DNA from 4 places in the Pseudomonas sp. TH39(2020) genome. Region 1 is predicted to be linked to each of the others. Evidence: predicted binding sites of a transcription regulator. Region 1 holds the regulator's gene; each other region holds the start of a gene.
The links. The regulator FliA, encoded in region 1, starts transcription of late flagellar genes. The targets are predictions, from matches to a motif close to CTAAAGTTTNNNNNNNNNNNGCCGNTAA.
Positions count from the first base shown of each region.

Region 1 (5,519 bases):
CATTACCGCCAAAGATCCGGCTTTCGGTCTGGAGGCGGTCTGGATCGAAATCAGCCAGCGTGCCCAGGCTCAATCCCTCGGTTACACCGTGGTCGATGCCAGTACGGTAGTGGCAACCCACTTGAACCAGATTTTGTACAAGCACTCGAGCGAGTTGATCGGCCACGAAGAAGTGCAGCAACTCATGCAATTGCTGGCCAAAAGCTCGCCAAAACTGGCCGAAGAGCTGGTGCCTGGCGTGGTCTCCCTGTCGCAGCTGCTCAAAGTATTGCAGGCGTTGCTGGCCGAACAGGTGCCAGTACGGGACATTCGCAGCATTGCCGAAGCCATCGCAAACAATGCCAGCAAGAGTCAAGATACTGCCGCGCTGGTGGCCGCGGTGCGCGTCGGCGTATCCCGCGCAATCGTCCAAAGCATTGTAGGGACTGACTCCGAGCTACCAGTAATCACTCTGGAGCCAAGGTTGGAACAAATATTGCTCAATAGTCTTCAGAAGGCAGGACAAGGCTCGGAAGAGGGCGTTTTGCTGGAGCCAAGCATGGCTGAGAAACTGCAACGCTCGTTGATCGATGCGGCGCAGCGTCAGGAAATGCAAGGTCAACCGGTGATTCTGCTGGTAGCCGGTCCGGTTCGCGCGATGCTGTCGCGATTCGGCCGATTGGCAGTCCCGGGTTTGCATGTGTTGGCTTACCAGGAAATTCCTGACAACAAGCAAGTGACCATCGTTGCGACAGTAGGGCCCAACGGCTGAGGTAGTGGTTTATGCAAGTTAAGCGTTTTTTCGCCGCCGATATGCGTCAGGCCATGAAACTGGTTCGTGATGAGCTGGGCGCTGATGCCGCCATCATTGGCAACCGCCGGATCGCCGGTGGTGTCGAGCTGACGGCTGCCCTGGATTACAAGTTGTCGGCGCTGGCTCCGCGCGTTCCGAACATGGAACTCGAAGACGAGCTGCGCAAGACCCAATCGCGGATCGTCACCGCCCAGGCCGAACTGAGCCTGCGCAGCGATGGCGAGAGCGATAAGTCCACCAATCGCCAATTGTTCGCCGGCCTGCCACTGACTGCCGCCGAGCCGCTGATCGAGCCGACCTACACCGAACCCCGTCGTCCTGCACCGGCCGCGGCACCTGCCACCGGTGGCGTCGACCCACGGGCGTTCGACTCGATGCGTTTCGAGCTCAACAGCCTGCGCGAACTGATGGAAGTGCAACTCGGCTCCCTGGCCTGGAATCAGCTGCAAGGCAGCCGCCCGGCCCAGGCCAATCTTTGGCGTCGCCTGCAACGCATCGGTCTGTCCGGCCCGTTGTCGCGCGATTTGCTGGCGCTGATTACCGATATTGAAGAACCTCGTCAGGCCTGGCGCATGTTGCTGGCGCACCTGGCGCGAATGATCGCCACACCGGAAGTCGAGCCTCTGGAAGAGGGTGGCGTGATTGCCATGGTCGGCCCCGCCGGCATGGGCAAGACCACCACCCTGGCCAAACTCGCGGCCCGTTACGTGCTCAAGTACGGCGCGCAAAATATCGCGCTGGTCAGCATGGACAGCTACCGTATTGGTGCTCAGGAACAACTCAAGACGTTGGGCCGGATCCTCAATGTGTCGGTGACGCATGTCGATCCGGGCCAGTCGCTGGTGCAGGCGCTGGAGCCTTTGTTGCGCAAACGCGTGGTGCTGATCGATACCGCGGGCCTTCAGGCCAGCGATCCGGCACTGCGCATGCAGCTAGAAAGCCTGGCCGGTCGTGGCATCAAATCGAAAAATTACCTGGTTTTGGCAACCACCAGCCAGAAACAGGTTCTAACGGCCGCTTATCACAGTTACAAACGCTGCGGGCTCGCTGGCTGCATCCTGACTAAACTGGATGAAACGGCAAGTCTGGGCGAGGTGTTGAGCCTGGCCATCAGTCATGAGTTGCCGGTGGCCTACCTGACCGATGGCCCGCGGATTCCGGATGATTTGCATCTACCGCGTCGTCATCAGTTGGTCAGTCGCGCCGTAAGCGTGCAAATGCAAGAAGAACCCAGCGAAGAAGCCATGGCTGATATGTTCGCTGATATTTACCACAGCCCGACCAAGCAGGTCGGCTGAGGTATTAATGAACAGTTTTTGTACCTACATCGATGGTCTGCCATGCATTGTTCAGTTAATGAACGCGCAGCCAGTAATGTGGCCTCCGTCTAAGTAAGACAAGGTAAAGAAAATTCATGGGCAGCATGCATCCCGTACAGGTGATCGCGGTGACCGGCGGCAAAGGTGGCGTCGGGAAAACTAACGTGTCAGTGAACTTGTCCCTGGCTCTAGCTGAGCTCGGCCGGCGCGTCATGCTGTTGGACGCCGATCTGGGGCTGGCGAACGTCGACGTTCTGTTGGGGCTGACACCCAAACGTACTTTGGCCGACGTGATCGAAGGCCGCTGCGAGCTGCGCGACGTTCTGTTGCAAGGCCCTGGCGGCATTCGCATCGTCCCGGCCGCGTCCGGCACACAGAGCATGGTTCATTTGAGCCCGGCTCAACACGCCGGCCTGATCCAGGCGTTCAGCGATATCGGCGACAACCTCGACGTGCTGGTGATCGACACCGCGGCGGGCATTGGTGAATCGGTCGTCAGTTTCGTCCGCGCAGCGCAAGAAGTCTTGCTGGTGGTCTGCGACGAGCCGACTTCGATCACCGATGCCTACGCACTGATCAAACTGCTGAACCGCGATTACGGCATGAACCGCTTCCGCGTCCTGGCCAACATGGCCCAGAGTCCGCAGGAAGGGCGCAACCTGTTCGCCAAGTTGACCAAGGTCACGGATCGCTTCCTTGACGTCGCCTTACAATACGTCGGCGCGGTGCCTTACGACGAAAGCGTGCGCAAGGCTGTGCAGAAGCAGCGCGCCGTTTACGAAGCCTTCCCGCGTTCCAAGTGCTCACTGGCGTTCAAGGCGATTGCACAGAAGGTCGATACCTGGCCGCTACCTGCCAACCCGCGTGGGCACCTGGAGTTTTTCGTCGAGCGCCTCGTGCAACAAACGGCAGGACCGGTGCTATGACAGCCAGTGGCTACAACCTCTACAAGAAGTCGGCACGTGACGCGCAGTACGAGCTGATCGAGCGTTACGCGCCACTGGTTAAACGCATTGCTTACCACTTGCTGGCGCGTCTGCCGGCCAGTGTCCAGGTTGAAGACCTGATCCAGGCCGGGATGATCGGCCTGCTTGAAGTGTCGACCAAATACGACGCCAGCAAAGGCGCGAGTTTCGAGACGTACGCGGGCATACGAATCCGTGGCGCGATGCTCGATGAAGTACGCAAGGGGGACTGGGCGCCACGTTCGGTCCACCGCAATACCCGGATGGTCAGCGACGCCATTCGCTCGATTGAAGCTAAAACCGGCCGTGACGCTAAAGATCACGAGGTTGCGGCCGAACTCCAATTGAGTCTCGACGATTATTACGGGATTTTGAACGACACCCTGGGCAGCCGCTTATTCAGTTTCGACGATCTGTTGCAGGACGGCGAACACGAAGGGCTGCACGAGGGTGGCGCCAGTGCTCATCTCGAGCCGTCACGCGATCTGGAAGATGGACGCTTCCAGGCGGCGCTGGCGGACGCGATTGCCAATTTGCCGGAGCGTGAGCGACTGGTGTTGGCGCTGTACTACGACGAAGAGTTGAATCTCAAGGAAATCGGTGAGGTCCTGGGGGTTAGCGAATCTCGGGTCAGCCAGTTACACAGCCAGTGCGCGGCCCGTTTGCGGGGGCGTTTGGGGGAGTGGCGAGCGCGCTGAAGGCAGTGTGGGGACACTGCGAACGCGGCTGGTGGGGTGTTGAACCGTACCGGTCCCGATCTGTTGTGCTCCAGACAGTCATTGAGTGCTTTGCCGGATTGATTGAAATGGCGCGTCCAGGTGCTGGGCGCGTTTAAGACTGCTTGGAGGTCGAATTGGACAAGAACATGAAAATCCTCATCGTTGATGACTTCTCAACGATGCGGCGGATCATTAAAAACCTGTTGCGTGACCTTGGGTTCACCAACACGGTCGAGGCTGACGATGGCACTACTGCCATTCCGGTTCTCAACAGCGGCAGCATCGACTTTCTGGTAACAGACTGGAACATGCCTGGCATGACCGGTATCGATCTGCTGCGCCACGTGCGTGCCGATGAAAAGCTCAAGCACCTGCCGGTGCTGATGGTGACCGCTGAAGCCAAGCGCGAGCAGATCATCGAGGCAGCCCAGGCCGGAGTTAACGGCTATGTGGTCAAGCCCTTCACGGCCCAGGCGTTAAAAGAAAAAATCGAGAAGATTTTCGAACGCATCGGTTGATGTGCGAAGCCACTGCGCCACGGGGGAGCTATGGAGCATAACGAGTCTTCACAGGGCGATTTCGAATCGACTCTGAAAAAACACGCGGTCGAACTGGTCGAAAGCCTTGAAAAAGGCAGGTTCGGCGACGCTGTGCAACTGATCCATGAGCTCAATCAGACCCGTGACCGTGGCCTGTATCAGGAAGTGGGCAAGCTCACTCGCGAGCTGCATAGCGCGATCGTCAATTTCCAGATTGACCCGAACATGCCGCAAGCCGAGGAAGTGTCACAGATCACGGACGCCACCGAGCGTCTGGGCTATGTGGTCAAGCTGACCGAGGCTGCTGCCAACCGCACCATGGACCTGGTGGAAAACGCCACGCCGCTGGTCAATGGCCTGAGCAACGAAGCCCAGGCCTTGAGCACCGATTGGGGACGGTTCATGCGTCGCGAAGTCGGGGCTGAAGAGTTCCGCGAGCTGGCCCGGCGAGTCGACGGTTTCCTGACACGCAGCAGCGAAGACAATCGCGTTGTGTCGAGCAACCTCAACGACATTCTGCTCGCTCAGGATTACCAGGACCTCACCGGTCAGGTGATCAAGCGTGTGACCCAATTGGTCACCGAAGTTGAAAGCAACCTGCTCAAGCTCGTGCTTATGGCCAGTCAGGTGGACCGCTTTGCGGGCATCGAACATGACCGTGAAGCGATGCTTGCAGAAAAAGATCCGCAAAAACATCTCTCTCAGGGTGAAGGTCCGCAGATTCATGCCGATAAAAGAGAAGACGTTGTGTCCGGTCAGGACGATGTGGACGATTTGCTATCCAGTCTTGGATTTTAGGTTTTTAGGTTTTTAGACCTTTAGGAGCACCCCCTTAATGAGCTTCGGCGCCGATGAAGAGATCCTTCAGGATTTCCTGGTTGAGGCCGGCGAGATTCTAGAGCAACTGTCCGAACAGCTGGTCGAGCTTGAAAGCCGACCCGATGATGCGGACTTGCTCAATGCAATTTTTCGCGGTTTTCACACTGTAAAAGGAGGCGCCGGCTTCCTCCAGCTCAACGAGCTGGTGGAGTGCTGTCACATCGCCGAGAACGTGTTCGACATCCTGCGCAAGGGTGAACGTCGCGTCGACTCGGAACTGATGGACGTGGTTCTCGAAGCGCTGGATGCGGTGAACGGCATGTTCACCGAAGTCCGCGAGCGCAGCCCGATCACGGCTGCCACGC
Region 1 covers NZ_JAEKFF010000007.1:1,074,731-1,080,249, forward strand. Annotated here, with positions in the region: gene flhA (flagellar biosynthesis protein FlhA) at 1-751, shown strand, start outside; gene flhF (flagellar biosynthesis protein FlhF) at 763-2,091, shown strand; gene fleN (flagellar synthesis regulator FleN) at 2,208-3,038, shown strand; gene fliA (RNA polymerase sigma factor FliA) at 3,035-3,775, shown strand; gene JFU47_RS25370 (chemotaxis response regulator CheY) at 3,943-4,314, shown strand; gene JFU47_RS25375 (protein phosphatase CheZ) at 4,345-5,133, shown strand; gene JFU47_RS25380 (chemotaxis protein CheA) at 5,171-5,519, shown strand, end outside.

Region 2 (5,519 bases), on a different contig from region 1:
ATCGGCAACCTGCGGCGCCTCAATCACGGCAAGTGATCGCGCGCCGAGGGTCTATCGCGGCATACTGGGCGCCTACACAGTCGTCGTTGAAGGAACCTGTATGCAGTTGGACCCCGCGAGTGGTTGGTGTCAGGGCGTAGATATTTGCCCCTCGCCCAACTTCAATGCGCGCCCCTCGGACGAAATTTCCCTGCTGGTGATCCACAACATCAGTTTGCCGCCTGCGCAATTCGCCACCGGCAAGGTGCAGGAATTTTTCCAGAATCGTCTGGATGTCACGGAGCACCCCTACTTTGAAGGGATCGCCAACCTGCGTGTGTCTGCGCACTTTCTGATCGAACGTGACGGCACCGTCACTCAGTTTGTCTCTTGTCTTGAGCGTGCCTGGCATGCCGGCGTCTCGAGTTTCGAAGGGCGGGAAACCTGTAACGATTTTTCCGTGGGTATTGAACTTGAAGGCACGGATGATCTGCCGTTCACCGACGCTCAGTATCAAGCGTTGACAACCCTGACCCGACAGCTGCAAAGCGCGTTCACGGCCATCATCGCACAGCGCATTTGCGGGCACAGCGACATCGCACCCGGGCGTAAAACCGATCCTGGGCCGGCGTTCGACTGGGCACGCTATCGTGCCGCCCTGGCAAAAGAGGAACAACAATGAGTTTTCTGGTGTTGCTGTTGGCGGTCTGGATCGAGAAATTCTCGGCCCTGCGTCATCGGGTTCAGCGCGATGGTGGATGGGTTCGCGAGCTGAACAAGCTTGAGGTCAGTCCGCGTCTGGCGAAAAGTCCGTGGCTGATCCTGGTGATACTGGTGTTGTTGCCAGTGGCACTGCTGGGTTTGCTGCTGGTGGTACTGGACCCGGTGGCTTACGGTTTGCTGGCGTTGCCGGTGCACCTGCTGGTGGTGATTTACAGTCTGGGCCGCGGTGATCTGCTGGCCGGTCTCGGGCCGTTTCGCGATGCCTGGCGTCGGGAAGACCTGCAAGCTGCCGCTCATGTAGCGGACCGCGATGTGGGTATCTGCGCCGATAGCGGCGAACAACTGTTGGAACGGGTCGAGGGGCATCTGCTGTGGGAGGCTTATCAGAGCTTTTTCGCGGTGATTTTCTGGTACTTCCTGCTGGGGCCGGTTGCAGCCCTGAGCTATCGACTGCTGGCCCTGGCCGAAGAGCACGGGCAAAACCCGGCCGTGGTCGAGCGCGCCGTAAAACTGCGTCATGCGTTCGACTGGGTGCCGGTGCGTCTGCTGGCGGCGAGTTTTGCGTTGGTCGGCAATTTTGTCGCGGTCGGCCGAGTGATGTTGCACGAGCTGCTGAACTGGAACATCAGCGCCGCCCAATTGATCGAGAAGGTCGGGCTGGTGGCGGGTGAAATCCCGGCGCCAGTGGTCGGGCCTGACGGCATCAACAGCCTCGACCGGATCTGGGAACTGCTGCTGCGCGCGGCAGTACTCTGGTACGCCGGTTTCGCGTTGTGGACCGTCCTTCCGTAATGACGCTGACCCCTGTAGCAGCTGGCGCAGCCTGCGTTCGGCTGCGCAGCAGTCGCCAATTCATTCACCGCGGTTTGTCTGGCTCACTGCGTAATCAGTATTTACGACTGCTGCGCAGCCGGACGCAGGCTTCGCCAGCTGCTACAAGACCGCGTGCATCTCGCCGTTAACCTTAAGTTACAAAACCTCCCGTCGATTTAGGCTATACAGAGCTAGCGCCGAATAGTGGCTATCTGCTGTCGACCCGCGCCTGCCAATAAAAATAAGAAATCAAAGGGAGACTTCCAGTGAAGAGCTTGCTCTATCCCGCCGTCGCGCTGATGAATCGCCTGAGCTTTGGCATGAAGTTCAGCCTGATCAGCGTGCTGTTCCTTGTGCCGATGTTGGTGACCAACTTCTATCTGGTGCGCGATTCTTATCGAGAATTCCAGGGCACCCGGGTCGAGCTGCAGAGCCTTGACCTGCTGGGCAGCAGCCTGACGTTACGGCGCGATCTGGAAACCCTGAACAACCTGGTGCAGATCAACGTCACCCTTGGTCAGTCCGGCAAGGCTGGCAATGTCGAGTCGCAGATCAGTACTCTGGGGCAAAATGTGCTGACCCGTTTGCAAGGGCTGACGGCGATGACCGCGGACCCCGAGCAAATCATGGTTTTCGATGGCAAGCGCGATGAAATGATCGCCGCGTTCAAGGCCCAGCAAGCGGAAAACTCCCTGCAAAGCAAAAGCGCGATGATCGGCAAGTTGCTCGGCAACGCACAAATTTTCAGCCAGATCATCGCCAGTCAGGCCGGCCTCAGCCGCGACACCCAGAGCGACATGCGCCAGCTGAGCGAACTCATCACCAATGTCACCCCGCCCGTGACCCAGCTTCTGGGCGAAGGCCGGGCGATGGGCTCTTTTTCGCTGGGGCAGGGCTTTCTCAACTCGGCATCGAGTACCCGTTTTGATGAGTTGCTGGCGCAGATCGAAAAACTGCACGCCGAATATGCCCTGAAGTTGCAGGACGCGCTGGGCTCCAGCAAAGCGGCACGGGAAACCCTGGCCGCTCAGGCCGATAGCAGCAAGGCATCGTTGAAAAAGGCCAGTGAACTGTTCGAAGAGCAGGTAGTGATGGCGGACACGCTGGATGCGCCGTGGCAGGGCTTTTACGATCAGGTCACGGGCCTGATGGACAAGACCTACCAACTCAACGAAGCCACCCTGAAGTTTCTCGGCACCCAGCTGCAACAGCGACTGGAGCAGAACCGCACCCATATGGTCTTGCAGGCCGTGGCGCTGTCGGTGGTGTTCGTGTTGATTTTTTACCTCTATGGCGGCTTCTACGCCTCGACCCGCACCACCCTCAAGCGTCTTGGCGCGGTGATGGATAAGGTCGCGGCCGGCGACATGACGGTGACTTTCAGCGCCAACAGCCGCGATGAACTGGGCGAGTTGGGCGAGGTGTTCAACGGCACCGTAAAGAAAATCCATGACCTGATCGAGCGGGTGGGGCACACCGTCGGTGAGGTCGAGCGCCAGGCCGGGCAGGTGCAGAACGTCTCCACCCAGAGCAACCAGGCCGTGGCGGGGCAGCGCTCGCAGATCGAGCAGGTCGCCACGGCCATGAACCAGATGTCGGCCACCTCCCTTGAGGTTGCACGCAGTGCCGCAGCAGCGGTCAGCAGCGCTCATAGCGTCAACGATGAGACCATCAGCGGGCGCGGGCTGGTGGAATCCCAGCAGGGCAGCATCGCTGCACTGGCCAGTGAGATCGACCAGTCGGTGCTGGTGATCAATCAGCTGGCCAGCGACAGCCAGTCCATCAGCCGTGTGCTGGAGGTGATCAAGAGCATCGCCGAACAGACCAACCTCTTGGCCCTCAACGCCGCCATCGAAGCCGCTCGGGCCGGTGAGCAAGGCCGTGGTTTTGCGGTGGTGGCGGACGAGGTCCGGACACTGGCCAAGCGCACCCAGCAATCGACCGAGGAAATCGAGCAGATGATCGCCAAGCTGCACAGCGGTGTCGGCGCCGCGGTGAAGGCGATGGGGACCAGTCATCAGATGGCCAACGGCACGGTGGGGCAGTCGGAAAAGGTTCAGCAAGCGCTGGAAAACATCCTCGGTGCCGTCGGCATGATTGTCGATCAGAACCAGCAAATTGCCGCCGCGGTAGAGCAGCAGACCGCCGTGGCCCATGACATCGACCAGAATATTGTCGAGATTAACCGTGCCGGTGAGCGTACTGCCGAAGGTGCACACCAGACGGAGGACGCCAGTCGCGCGTTGTCGGCTCAGGTGGTGGAGCTGAAGCAACTGATCAGCGCGTTCCGGGTCTGAAGCCACCCCGGCACACCTGTGGGAGCGAGCCTGCTCGCGAAAGCGGTCTTCAGTCGACATCAATGTTGAGTGATATACCGATTCGCGAGCAGGCTCGCTCCCACAGGTTTTTATGCTCCGTCTGTAGTATTTGTTCCCTTCTCAGGTAGGCAATGTCCGGTTTTCATCCGTCGTCTGGTTTTTGGTCTTTAATGACGGAAGATCAATCACTTGGACCTGCCCTGAGGAGGCTCGGTTATGTCAGCTGTAACGATTGGAATCCAGGGTCATTGCGCTCATTGCGGGAGCACACTTCTGCTCAAACCCTGGCAACTCAACGCCATTGCGATCAACGAAGCGTTCGAGTGTTCCCACTGCCAGAAAGCGTTGCAACTGAACGATCCGAAACAGATCAAGCGCTTCAAGTCCCTCGACTCCCTGGCATTGCTGCGGGCGAGCACGTTGGTCATGGTTTGTACCGCGTTGCTGGTGGCGTTGGTGTTGGAGTGGATCGGGATGTTCAGCGTCGTGGAGCAACTGAATTTTTCGCTGTTGGCGATTTTCGTCTATTTCGCCGTCATGCGGTTTGCCCGGCACCGGCAACACATGACGCTGACGCTGGAAGCCGCCAAAGCCCACGCCGACTGATTACCAGTTGAACAGCTCACAAGCGTTGACCGTGCTGGCGGCGGCCAATTGCTCAGGGCTGATTGCCATGATCCCGGCCAATGCCGAGCAGATCGCCGGCAGATGCGCCGGGCTGTTGCGTTGGCCGGGGAACATGGCGGGCGCCATGTCCGGCGAATCGGTTTCCAGTACCACCGATTCAAGCGGCAATTCGGCCAGCACACGATGCATGCGCAGGGCCTGAGGCCACGTCGCGGCACCGCCCAGGCCCAGTTTGAAACCGAGTTTGATGTATTCGCGGGCTTCTTCTTTGCTGCCGGCGAAGGCATGAATGATCCCCGCGCGTTTCAAGCGAAACCGTTTAAGCGTGGCAATCACCGCCGCGTGGCTGCGTCGCACATGAATCAGCGCGGGAAGATTGAAGTCCGCCGCCAGTTGCAATTGCGCATCGAACAGTGCCTGTTGGCGTTCACGGTCCAGGGTTTCGATAAAGTAATCCAGACCGATCTCGCCCACCGCGCACAACTGTCGATGACCCGCCAACCGGGTCAGCCAATCACCCAGTTCGTGTAAATCTTCAGGGCGATGATCACCCAGATACACCGGATGCAAACCGAACGCCGCATACAGATCGGGATCGCTCTGCACCAGATCCCAGACCCGCTGCCAATTGCCCTGATAAACCCCCAGCACCACCATCCGCCGCACCCCGAGGGCGCGGCTCTCGGCCAGCAGCGCCTGACGATCCTCGTCGAAGTCCGGAAAATCCAGATGAGTGTGGCTGTCGATCAGCTCCACGGTTCAGTCCTGGCGAATACGCTGTTTGAAGGTCCGCGCGATGGCCTGCACACCGGGTCGGTAATCCGATTGCTCGATGGCCGCCAGGGCCAGTTCCAGAGCCTTGTCGGCGATGAGCTGATGCTGTTGGGCCATGGCGTTGACCGGCAGCGGCAGGAAATCCAGCAGCTGTGTGTCGCCGAAGGTGCCGAGGCGCAGCGGGCGGGTTCTGAGCGGGAAGTCGTGCAAGGCATCGAATACGCCCTGAAGTAGCACGTAGGATGTGGTCACCAGCGCATCCGGCAAATGGCCCAGACGCTGTAG
Region 2 covers NZ_JAEKFF010000006.1:1,186,659-1,192,177, reverse strand. Annotated here, with positions in the region: gene JFU47_RS13440 (DUF1631 domain-containing protein) at 1-36, shown strand, start outside; gene ampD (1,6-anhydro-N-acetylmuramyl-L-alanine amidase AmpD) at 101-661, shown strand; gene ampE (regulatory signaling modulator protein AmpE) at 658-1,494, shown strand; gene JFU47_RS13425 (methyl-accepting chemotaxis protein) at 1,782-3,812, shown strand; gene JFU47_RS13420 (hypothetical protein) at 4,050-4,439, shown strand; gene JFU47_RS13415 (TatD family hydrolase) at 4,440-5,216, opposite strand; gene cra (catabolite repressor/activator) at 5,220-5,519, opposite strand, start outside.
Region 2: a site for FliA is predicted at 1,637-1,664, ahead of JFU47_RS13425 (methyl-accepting chemotaxis protein). Genes of this name have one in related genera too.

Region 3 (5,519 bases), on a different contig from region 1:
CGGCAGGGTAAAAACTTTATCAACCTGAAAACATTTCAATGCTCCGCAGTTTTTTTGTTTCTACTTACAACCAGAAACCCAAAAAACAGAATTCGTCGCAAGCATTCAAACGAACACCGACTATTGAGCTACCCTTAAAAGTAACTGACATTTACCACTTTAAATTTCACACCACAAACATCACACATAAAGGAACAAGAAAAAAATCACACCAGGCAATACTTAAAAATACATTTAACGCAACATTACCTAAAACATCAAGAACAGGGATACTCAGCCCGCACTTAATAACGCTACTATCATACTATTCAAACCCAACATTTAAAGGAGTGCCACACAAACAAAAACACCAACCACTTAGTTATCAAAAATTAAAACCAAAAACACTAATCAATCGAGAAAAGACAATATTTCCATGAGCAGAAAACATGAACAAACAAAAGAACAAAATCATCAATCCCATGACAGTCATTGCGATATTTGCCGCTATTTCTGAAACATCGGCCGCCGTCTCGCTGCCCTTTCTCGACAACCAGGAGCGGGAGCTTTATGTCTGGTTTCTGATCAGTTTTCCTTTTTATTTGCTTTTTCTTTTCTTCGCCACACTCAACTTCAACTACCGGTCGCTGTACGCGCCATCCGATTACGGCAAGGGAAAGCATTTTGTAGAAGTGATGGACAACGCTGAACGCAGTCAGCGGCCCGAAAACCTGAAGGACCCTCCCACCCGGATCGATATCCAGACGGGCCTCTCGGCCCTACAGCACGTTTGCATGGCCAAGCAGCTAAAAAACCTGCACATCATCGATGCGCGCTGGTTAAACAAGAAAATGGAATTCGGTGCCTGGATTGAAAAAAACCGGCACCCACAGGGAAGTCCTGCACAAGTGATCGTATTTCTCACCTGTACCGATTCGGAGGCACTACTGAAGGAAAGCGCAAGCAAGCAATCAAAACAGGCAAAGAATCGCAGCGGACCAACGCTTTGCATTGCTTACAATTTGAATTCGCACGGTCTGACGATTCTTGATCACTCTTTTTACCTGACACGTAGCAGGTAACGCTTGAAGAGCATTCAGAGAGAGGAAACAGAAGGAAGGTATTACAGATACAACATAAAGAGTGCTGATAACACGATGTCCGGCAGGAAAACTCCCCCCTATTCAGAAATTGTGGCCTTGTCACCGACAAGGCCACAACTCTCGTTCCACTAAGGTCGTTCTACTACCGCTTCAAAGGTCTCAGAAAAGCTTCCGGCCTTTGTTCGCCGCAATACGCATGCGCAACGCGTTGAGCTTGATGAAGCCCGCCGCGTCGGCCTGGTTGTAGGCGCCGCCATCTTCTTCGAAGGTCGCGATGTTGGCATCGAACAACGATTCGTCGGACTTGCGACCGGTGACGATCACGTTGCCCTTGTACAGCTTCAGGCGCACGACGCCGTTCACGTGGGCCTGGGACGCGTCGATCATCTGTTGCAGCATCAGACGCTCAGGGCTCCACCAGTAACCGGTGTAGATCAGGCTGGCGTATTTAGGCATCAGCTCGTCTTTGAGGTGAGCCACTTCGCGGTCCAGGGTGATCGATTCGATCGCACGGTGGGCGCGCAGCATGATGGTGCCGCCTGGGGTTTCATAGCAGCCACGGGACTTCATGCCCACGTAACGGTTCTCAACGATGTCGAGACGGCCGATGCCGTGTTCGCCACCGATACGGTTCAGGGTCGCCAGCACGGTAGCCGGGGTCATTTCGACGCCGTCCAGTGCAACGATGTCGCCGTTGCGGTAGGTCAGTTCCAGGTATTGCGCTTTATCTGGAGCCTTCTCCGGGGAGACGGTCCATTTCCACATGTCTTCTTCGTGCTCGGTCCAGGTGTCTTCCAGCACGCCGCCTTCATAGGAGATGTGCAGCAGGTTGGCATCCATCGAGTACGGGGATTTTTTCTTGCCGTGACGCTCGATCGGGATGTTGTGCTTTTCAGCATAATCCATCAGCTTTTCACGGGAGAGCAGGTCCCATTCGCGCCACGGAGCAATCACTTTCACGCCTGGCTTCAAGGCGTAGGCGCCCAGCTCGAAACGAACCTGGTCGTTGCCCTTGCCGGTGGCACCATGGGAAATGGCGTCAGCGCCGGTTTCGTTGGCGATTTCGATCAAGCGCTTGGCGATCAACGGACGAGCGATGGAAGTACCCAGCAGGTACTCGCCTTCGTAAACGGTGTTGGCGCGGAACATCGGGAAAACGAAATCGCGCACGAATTCTTCGCGCAAGTCGTCGATGTAGATCTCTTTCACGCCCATGGCCTGTGCCTTGGCGCGTGCAGGTTCGACCTCTTCGCCCTGACCCAGGTCAGCGGTGAAGGTCACGACTTCACAGTTATAAGTATCCTGCAGCCACTTGAGGATCACCGAAGTGTCCAGGCCGCCGGAATACGCCAGAACGACCTTGTTTACGTCCGCCATGCCATCACTCCACGGGGTTCTACGGAAAGCCGTCAAGTCTACCGGTCATGCAGGATAATTTACAGAGGCGCGACAGCTTATGACGACGAAGCGACAGATTATGTCGAGTGAGCGACGATAACAGCGGGTTCAGGAGGTGGACGCGGCGCTCGCCGATGCAGTGGCCTGAGGGGCCGGCTTTTCAGTGGGCGCAACGCGCGCAAGGTGCACATTGACCCGACGGTTCTTCGCCCGGTTGGCGGAATTGGTATTGGGCGCCAATGGATAACGCTCGCCGTGAAAGCGCACGGTGATCTGCGATTCCTGAATACCGTTGGCCTTGAAGAACTCCATGACGGCCAGGGCCCGACGCCGCGACAAATCACGATTGGTCAGGCGGTTGCCGCTGTTATCGGAGTGGCCATCGAGCTCGATGTGGTTGACCGTCGGATCAGCCTTCATGAACTCCAGCATCACTTGTAATTGCGCCTTGGCCTGCGCGTCGAGATCGATACCTTCGCCGGGGAAGCCGATCTGCGATTGCTTGACCTGCTCGAAATTCTTCGGCAGCAGCTTCGCCACGCAGCCCTGATAGTCGTTAAATGCCTTGCTGAACTTGACTGGCAACAGACGCACTTCCGACACCCGGCCATCGCCCGAGTAATGTCGAACGACCGGACTGCGGCCATCCATCAGGCCACTGATCAAGCGGCCAGCCTGAACTTGCGAACTGTTGAACAACACATTGCCGCTGCCGATTCGCACAGAACCGAGGTTGATGTCGCCACGCCCCGGTTGCCAGGGTGCAGCCGCCGCCAGCAAGGTGGCGGAACCGCCGCCGATCATCGAGTTATAGGCCTTCAGACGGAACGTCGCTTGCTCACCAGCGCGACGCACGAATTCGCCCGAACCAAAATCGGTGATCGGTTGAGTCAGGCGGCACTCGAACTTGTCTCCTTCGACCGTCCACTCGATGCTCTCCAGACGGGTCTGGAAAGTAAGCGCCATCGCAGGAAGGCTGGCAAACACGCTGAGCAAGGCTAAATAACGCTGGCGCACGGGAGGCTCCACTGGCTTCTACAACAAAAAGACCGACACACAGATGTTTACGGCATACCTGTTGGATATCGGAAGCTTCCTGCAAAACTTGATAGCGAGTGCCTGGAAGAGTCTTTTCCGGTAGCATTCCCCTCAGTTTGACCCGCCTGGAATCCCCTCATGTCCGACCGCCTGACCCTGCTGCGTCCCGACGACTGGCATATTCATCTTCGCGATGGTGCTGTGTTGCCCAATACAGTCGCGGATGTCGCGCGCACCTTTGGTCGCGCCATCATCATGCCCAACCTGGTACCTCCGGTGCGGAACACCGCTGAAGCCGACGGCTATCGCCAGCGGATTCTCGCTGCACGCCCGGCTGGCAGCCGCTTCGAACCGTTGATGGTGCTGTACCTGACCGACCGCACCCAGCCCGAAGAAATTCGCGAGGCCAAGGCCTGCGGCTTCATTCACGCCGCCAAGCTGTACCCGGCCGGCGCGACCACCAACTCGGACTCTGGTGTCACCAGCATCGACAAGATTTTCCCTGCACTTGAGGCCATGGCCGAAGTCGGGATGCCCTTGCTGGTTCATGGTGAAGTCACCCGTGGCGATGTCGACGTGTTCGATCGCGAAAAATTCTTTATCGATGAGCACATGCGTCGTGTGGTCGAGCGCTTCCCGAGCCTCAAAGTGGTGTTCGAACACATCACTACCGCCGACGCCGTGCAGTTCGTCAACGAGGCTTCGGCCAATGTTGGCGCTACCATCACCGCGCATCACCTGCTGTACAACCGCAACCACATGCTGGTGGGCGGGATTCGGCCGCACTTCTATTGCCTGCCGATTCTCAAGCGCAACACCCACCAGGAAGCCCTGCTCGACGCCGCCACCAGCGGCAGCGACAAGTTCTTCCTCGGCACCGACTCGGCGCCCCATGCCCAGCACGCCAAAGAAGCCGCTTGCGGCTGTGCCGGTTGCTACACCGCTTTTGCAGCGATCGAGATGTATGCCGAAGCCTTCGAACAGCGCAACGCGCTGGACAAGCTCGAAACCTTCGCCAGCCTGAACGGCCCTCGTTTCTACGGCCTGCCGGTGAACACCGATCGCATCACCCTGGTCCGCGAAGAGTGGACCGCCCCAACCAGCCTGCCATTTGGCGAGCTGACCGTAATCCCGCTGCGCGCCGGTGAAAAACTGCGCTGGCGCCTGCTGGAGGAACACGCGTGAGTGAAGACCATTTCGACGACGAACAGGACGGTCAAGGCGGCGGAGGTGGTTCGCGCCACCCGATGGCTGAGCGCTTCCGTGGATACCTGCCAGTCGTTGTCGACGTTGAAACCGGTGGTTTCAACTCTGCCACTGACGCCTTGCTGGAAATTGCCGCAACCACCATCGGCATGGACGAAAAAGGGTTTGTGTACGCCGACCACACCTACTTCTTTCGCGTAGAGCCTTTTGAAGGCGCGAACATCGAAGCGGCCGCTCTGGAATTTACCGGGATCAAACTCGATCACCCGCTGCGCATGGCAGTGAGTGAAGAAGCAGCGCTGACCGACATCTTCCGCGGCATCCGCAAGGCACTGAAAGCCAATGGCTGCAAACGGGCAATTCTGGTCGGGCACAACAGCAGCTTCGATCTGGGTTTCCTCAACGCCGCTGTCGCACGCCTGGACATGAAGCGTAACCCGTTTCATCCGTTCTCGAGCTTCGATACTGCGACCCTCGCCGGTCTGGCTTACGGCCAAACGGTACTGGCCAAGGCCTGTCAGGCCGCCGATATCGACTTCGACGGTCGTGAGGCCCACTCGGCTCGCTACGACACCGAGAAGACGGCCGAGCTGTTCTGCGGCATCGTCAATCGCTGGAAACAAATGGGCGGCTGGGAAGACTACAACGACTGATCCGTCGTCAGGTTTATCCCGTCCATAAAAAAACCGGCCTCAACGGCCGGTTTTTTTATGCCTCAAACGTGCCTTACAGCGCAGCAGCGTTCTCGGTCAGGTAAGCCGCGACGCCTTCGGTCGAAGCGGTCATGCCTTTGTC
Region 3 covers NZ_JAEKFF010000006.1:757,057-762,575, forward strand. Annotated here, with positions in the region: gene JFU47_RS11540 (hypothetical protein) at 429-1,061, shown strand; gene JFU47_RS11545 (argininosuccinate synthase) at 1,242-2,459, opposite strand; gene JFU47_RS11550 (flagellar protein MotY) at 2,589-3,497, opposite strand; gene pyrC (dihydroorotase) at 3,657-4,703, shown strand; gene rnt (ribonuclease T) at 4,700-5,377, shown strand; gene JFU47_RS11565 (peroxiredoxin) at 5,451-5,519, opposite strand, start outside.
Region 3: a site for FliA is predicted at 3,563-3,590, ahead of JFU47_RS11550 (flagellar protein MotY). Genes of this name have one in related genera too.

Region 4 (5,519 bases), 800 kb from region 1:
CGGCCAAGGCCAATGTGCTGGCCGCACGGGTTGAGCTGGCCTGCATGGAATCCAGTGCCTGAGTCGAGCCGTTGCGCATGCCCTGAACCATTTGTTCGATTTCCTGAGTCGATTGCTGCGTGCGATAGGCCAAAGCGCGAACTTCGTCGGCAACCACCGCGAAACCGCGACCGCTTTCCCCGGCCCGCGCCGCTTCAATGGCAGCATTGAGGGCCAGCAAGTTGGTTTGCTCGGCAATCGCACGAATCACGTCCAGTACCTTGCCGATGTCCTGAGACTGGTTGGCCAGGGACTGCACCAACCCGCCCGTGATCTGTACATCGCTGGCAAGGGCGCCGATGGCCGTGACTGTTTCGCTGACCCGCTCCTGACCGGCGTGCGCGGACTCACTGGATTGGCGCGTGGCGTCGGAGGTCGACACCGCGTTGCGAGCGACCTCCTCCACCGCGGTGGTCATTTCAGTGACAGCCGTCGCCGCTTGTTCGATCTCATTGTTCTGCTGTTGCAGGTTCTGAGTGCTGTCGAGGGTGACCGCATTCAACTCGTCAGCCGCTGTCGCCAATTGCGCGGCCGAGCCGCTGATACCTTGCAAGGTCTCGCGCAGGTTGCGCTGCATGGTCGCCAACGCCTTGAGCAAGCGACTCACTTCATCGTTGCCATGGGTTTCGATGGGGCGCGTCAGGTCGCCTCGTGCCACGTTTTCTGCGGCATGCAACGCTTCGCTCAAAGGTTTGACGATGCTGCGGGTCAGCAGCATCGCCAGGCCGACGGTGGCCAATGCCGCCAATGCGATAAACAGGCTGACGATCATCCGCGATGTTTCGTAATGCGCTGCAGATTTCTGGCTCTCGGCGGCAACTTGTTTGGCGAACAGATCCGCCAGGTCGGTGAGCTGTTTGCCCGAGCCATCAACCACGGTTTTCATATCGATCAGCAGCAGTTGGGTCAGTTCGTCACGACGACCCTGTTCGGCCAGGGAGAACGATTGAGCAATACCGGAACGATAAGCCGCGAAGGTGGTTTTGAACTGGTCATACAAGGCTTTGCCTTCGACTGTGTTGACCAACCTGTCATAAGCCGCAATCTTCTCGCTCAACTCTTTGTCGCGAGTGTCCATCTGGCCGCGGTAGACAGGGATGTTCTTCGGATCCTGATCCAGGGCCATGCGCAGGGAAATGGTACGGATGCGCAGCATGATTTCGCGGATCTCGTCACCGCCGCGAATGCTCGGCAACCATTGTTTCTCCACCGCCACCTCGCTGTCGCGAATGCTCGACATCTGCCCCAGGGCAAAAATCCCGAGCAACGCGACCAATACGGCAATCAAGGCAAACCCCAAGGCTGCCCGAGGAGCGATATTTAACTGTCGAAGCACCATAACGAACGCCCTTTTCTTGTAGTGGCTTAGATAAGGGGCGTTGTTTCGGCAGTACCCCGTCGCCTCGTTATCGGCAAGTTGTACGATGACTGAAGTGTTATTTCTCAAAGATAAAAAATCGAAGACAAAAAAAATCCCCGTATCTTTCGATACGAGGATTTTTAATATGGTCGGGGTAAGGGGATTCGAACTCCTGACATCCTGCTCCCAAAGCAGGCGCGCTACCGGACTGCGCTATACCCCGGTAATAAAAAGGCGACCTTTTAAAAGTCGCCTTCTTCGATCAGTGCTTTTGGCCTCTGATCTTAAGATCTGATCCCAGCGTGAACTGGTTTCAAAAATGGTGGGTCGTGTGGGATTCGAACCTACGACCAATTGGTTAAAAGCCAACTGCTCTACCAACTGAGCTAACGACCCAAAAATGGTCGGGGTAAGGGGATTCGAACTCCTGACATCCTGCTCCCAAAGCAGGCGCGCTACCGGACTGCGCTATACCCCGGTTTGAAATTGGCTCCGTGACCAGGACTCGAACCTGGGACCCAATGATTAACAGTCATTTGCTCTACCGACTGAGCTATCACGGAACTACATATTTCAATTTACAACGGTGAAGCTTGCTTCACCTCTTCGACCCGTTCGCATCGCTGCGTTCGTGTGTCTGAGGCGCGCTATTCTACAATCTTAAGCACCTCTGTCAACCCCCTAAATTGCCTTCAAGTTAATGATTTGCAACTTATTTCAGATTCCTGCTTGGGAAGCAGGAACCCTTCAGGGCGACTTACTGCGGGGCGCACTTTACAAGCCTTTTCCTTAGAGTTCAACAGCCTGGCGAAAAAAAGGCCTCGCAATGCGAGGCCTCTTCAATTTTGCTGCCGCCGTGGATCAGACGAATACGATTTCGTCGTTCTCCACGACACCCTTGGCGGTATCGCCCGGCATGAAACGACCGGACAGAATCAGCTGCGCCAGCGGGTTCTCGATCCAGCGCTGGATAGCTCGTTTGAGCGGCCGTGCGCCGTAAACCGGGTCGTAACCCACCGCTATCAGCTTATCCATGGCCTCAGGGCTGAGATCAAGCTTCAGCTCGCGCTCGGTCAGGCGACTGCGCAGGCGACCCAACTGGATCTCGGTAATGCCCGCGATCTGATCCCGAGCCAACGGCTCAAAGATCACCACTTCGTCGACCCGGTTGATGAACTCCGGCCGGAAGTGCGTGGAAATCGCATCCATCACTGCCGCACGCTGAGCCTCACGATCACCGACCAATTCCTGGATCTGCACCGAACCGAGGTTGGAGGTCATGACAATCACGGTATTTTTGAAATCCACCGTGCGGCCATGACTGTCGGTCAGTCGGCCATCTTCCAGCACTTGCAGCAAGATGTTGAAGACGTCCGGGTGGGCCTTCTCGACCTCGTCCAGGAGGATCACCGAATAAGGCTTGCGACGCACCGCCTCGGTCAGGTAACCGCCCTCTTCATAGCCTACGTAGCCTGGTGGCGCACCGATCAGACGAGCCACGGAATGTTTCTCCATGAACTCGGACATGTCGATCCGCACCATCGCCTCTTCCGTATCAAAGAGGAACTCGGCCAGTGCCTTGCACAGCTCGGTTTTACCGACACCGGTAGGGCCGAGGAACATGAACGAGCCGCTCGGGCGATTCGGATCGGACAACCCGGCACGGGAACGTCGCACGGCGTTGGAAACGGCAATCACCGCTTCGTCCTGGCCGATCACACGTTGGTGCAACAGGCTTTCCATCTTCATCAGCTTGTCGCGCTCGCCTTCGAGCATTTTCGACACCGGAATGCCCGTCCACTTGGACACGACCTCAGCGATTTCTTCTTCGGTCACCTTGCTGCGCAGTAACTGGTTTTCAGTTTTACCGTGCTGGTCGACCATTTGCAGGCTGCGTTCCAGGTCCGGGATGATCCCGTACTGCAACTCGGCCATACGGTTCAAGTCGCCTTTGCGGCGGGCAGCTTCCAGTTCCTGACGGGACTGTTCGATTTTCTGCTGGATCTGCGCAGAACCCTGAACTTCGGCTTTTTCCGCGTTCCAGATTTCCTCCAGGTCCGAGTACTCACGTTCGAGGCGGACGATTTCTTCCTGGAGTTTTTCCAGACGTTTTATCGCGGCCTCGTCGCTTTCTTTCTTCAGCGCCTGGGATTCCACCTTCAGCTGAATCAGACGACGCTCCAGACGATCAAGCACTTCCGGCTTGGAGTCGATCTCCATGCGGATGCGGCTAGCCGCTTCGTCGATCAGGTCGATGGCCTTGTCCGGCAACTGACGGTCCGTGATATAGCGATGACTGAGCTTGGCCGCGGCGATGATCGCGCCGTCGGTGATCGCCACTTTGTGGTGAACCTCGTAGCGCTCTTTCAGGCCACGCAGAATCGCGATGGTGTCTTCTTCGCTCGGTTCGTCCACCAGCACTTTCTGGAAGCGCCGCTCGAGGGCTGCGTCCTTCTCTATATATTGGCGGTATTCGTTGAGCGTGGTCGCGCCGACGCAGTGCAGTTCACCACGGGCCAACGCAGGCTTGAGCATATTGCCCGCGTCCATCGAGCCTTCGCCTTTACCGGCGCCGACCATGGTGTGCAGTTCGTCGATGAACAGAATGATCTGCCCTTCCTGCTTCGACAGTTCGTTGAGCAGGGATTTTAGGCGTTCTTCGAACTCGCCACGGTACTTGGCGCCGGCAATCAGCGACCCCATGTCCAGGGACAGCAGGCGCTTGCCTTTCAGTCCATCCGGGACTTCGCCGTTGATGATACGCTGGGCCAGGCCTTCGGCGATGGCGGTTTTACCCACGCCAGGCTCACCGATCAGCACCGGGTTGTTCTTGGTGCGACGTTGCAGGACCTGAATGGTCCGGCGAATTTCGTCGTCACGGCCGATCACCGGATCGAGCTTGCCTTCTTCGGCACGCTTGGTCAGGTCGACAGTGTATTTATCCAGCGCCTGGCGCGACTCTTCGTGGTTGGCGTCATTGACGGCTTCACCACCGCGCAGGTTGTTGATCGCGTTTTCCAGGGCTTTCTTGCTGACGCCCTGGCCGAGCAACAATTTGCCAAGCTTGCTGTTCTCGTCCATGGCGGCGAGCAACACCAGTTCACTGGAGATGAACTGGTCGCCCTTCTGCTGGGCCAGTCGATCGGCCTGGTTGAGCAGGCGCGCCAAATCCTGCGACATGTTGACGTCACCGGTCGGGTTCTGGATTTTCGGCAGTTGGTCGAGCTCTTTGGTCAGCTCTTTGCGCAAGCTGTTGACGTCAAAACCTACTTGCATCAACAGGGGTTTGATCGAGCCACCCTGCTGCTCAAGCATGGCTTGCATCAAATGCGCTGGCTCAATGCCCGGATGATCGAGGCCGACGGCCAGGGATTGGGCGTCGGACAAGGCTAACTGCAACTTGCTGGTTAAACGGTCTATACGCATGGGTCACCTTCCTTTTGAGCAGGCCGGACCTATAAACATCCTGAATGAAGAAACCTGCCAGATACCTGACTAGATGTGGTCGATTCTGGGAGTTTCAAGCGCGGTAGAGTTGATGTAGATCAGAGAAGTCTAGCGTTTGTGCCCTGTCTTACGAATGCTCCTCTTTTGACACCGTCAAAAAGGAACAGCATCTGTGAGGCCGGACACTATAGCCAGATAAGGGAGGCAAACCGGCCAGTGCGTGGACTGCGGCGGTAAGAAAAGAAGCGCGGATCGGTGACGGTGCAGAAACCGCCACCGTAGACCGCAGTGACGCCGCGAGCGGCCAGGCGCAAACGCGCCAGTTCATAGATGTCAGCCATGAATTTGCCAGCATTTTGACTCGGCACGAAGGCTTTGGCTGCTTCGGGCAATTGCTGGACGAAGGTTTCGCGCACCTCAGGGCCGACTTCAAAGGCTTGCGGACCAATGGCCGGACCGAGCCAGACCAACACCTCTTCTGGCGGCACGGCCAGACTGTCGAGGGTTGCTTCCAGCACACCGGCCGCCAACCCGCGCCATCCGGCATGAGCCGCCGCTACGCGAGTACCGGCACGGTCACAGAATAGCGCCGGCAGGCAATCCGCGGTCATCGCCGTGCAGGCAATACCGGGCGTTGCCGTCCAGCTGGCATCGGCAGTGGCCGTAAGGCTTG
Region 4 covers NZ_JAEKFF010000007.1:275,522-281,040, reverse strand. Annotated here, with positions in the region: gene JFU47_RS21680 (methyl-accepting chemotaxis protein) at 1-1,378, opposite strand, end outside; tRNA gene JFU47_RS21675 (tRNA-Pro) at 1,546-1,622, opposite strand; tRNA gene JFU47_RS21670 (tRNA-Lys) at 1,720-1,795, opposite strand; tRNA gene JFU47_RS21665 (tRNA-Pro) at 1,801-1,877, opposite strand; tRNA gene JFU47_RS21660 (tRNA-Asn) at 1,887-1,962, opposite strand; gene clpB (ATP-dependent chaperone ClpB) at 2,261-4,825, opposite strand; gene pgeF (peptidoglycan editing factor PgeF) at 5,032-5,519, opposite strand, start outside.
Region 4: a site for FliA is predicted at 1,446-1,473, ahead of JFU47_RS21680 (methyl-accepting chemotaxis protein). Genes of this name have one in related genera too.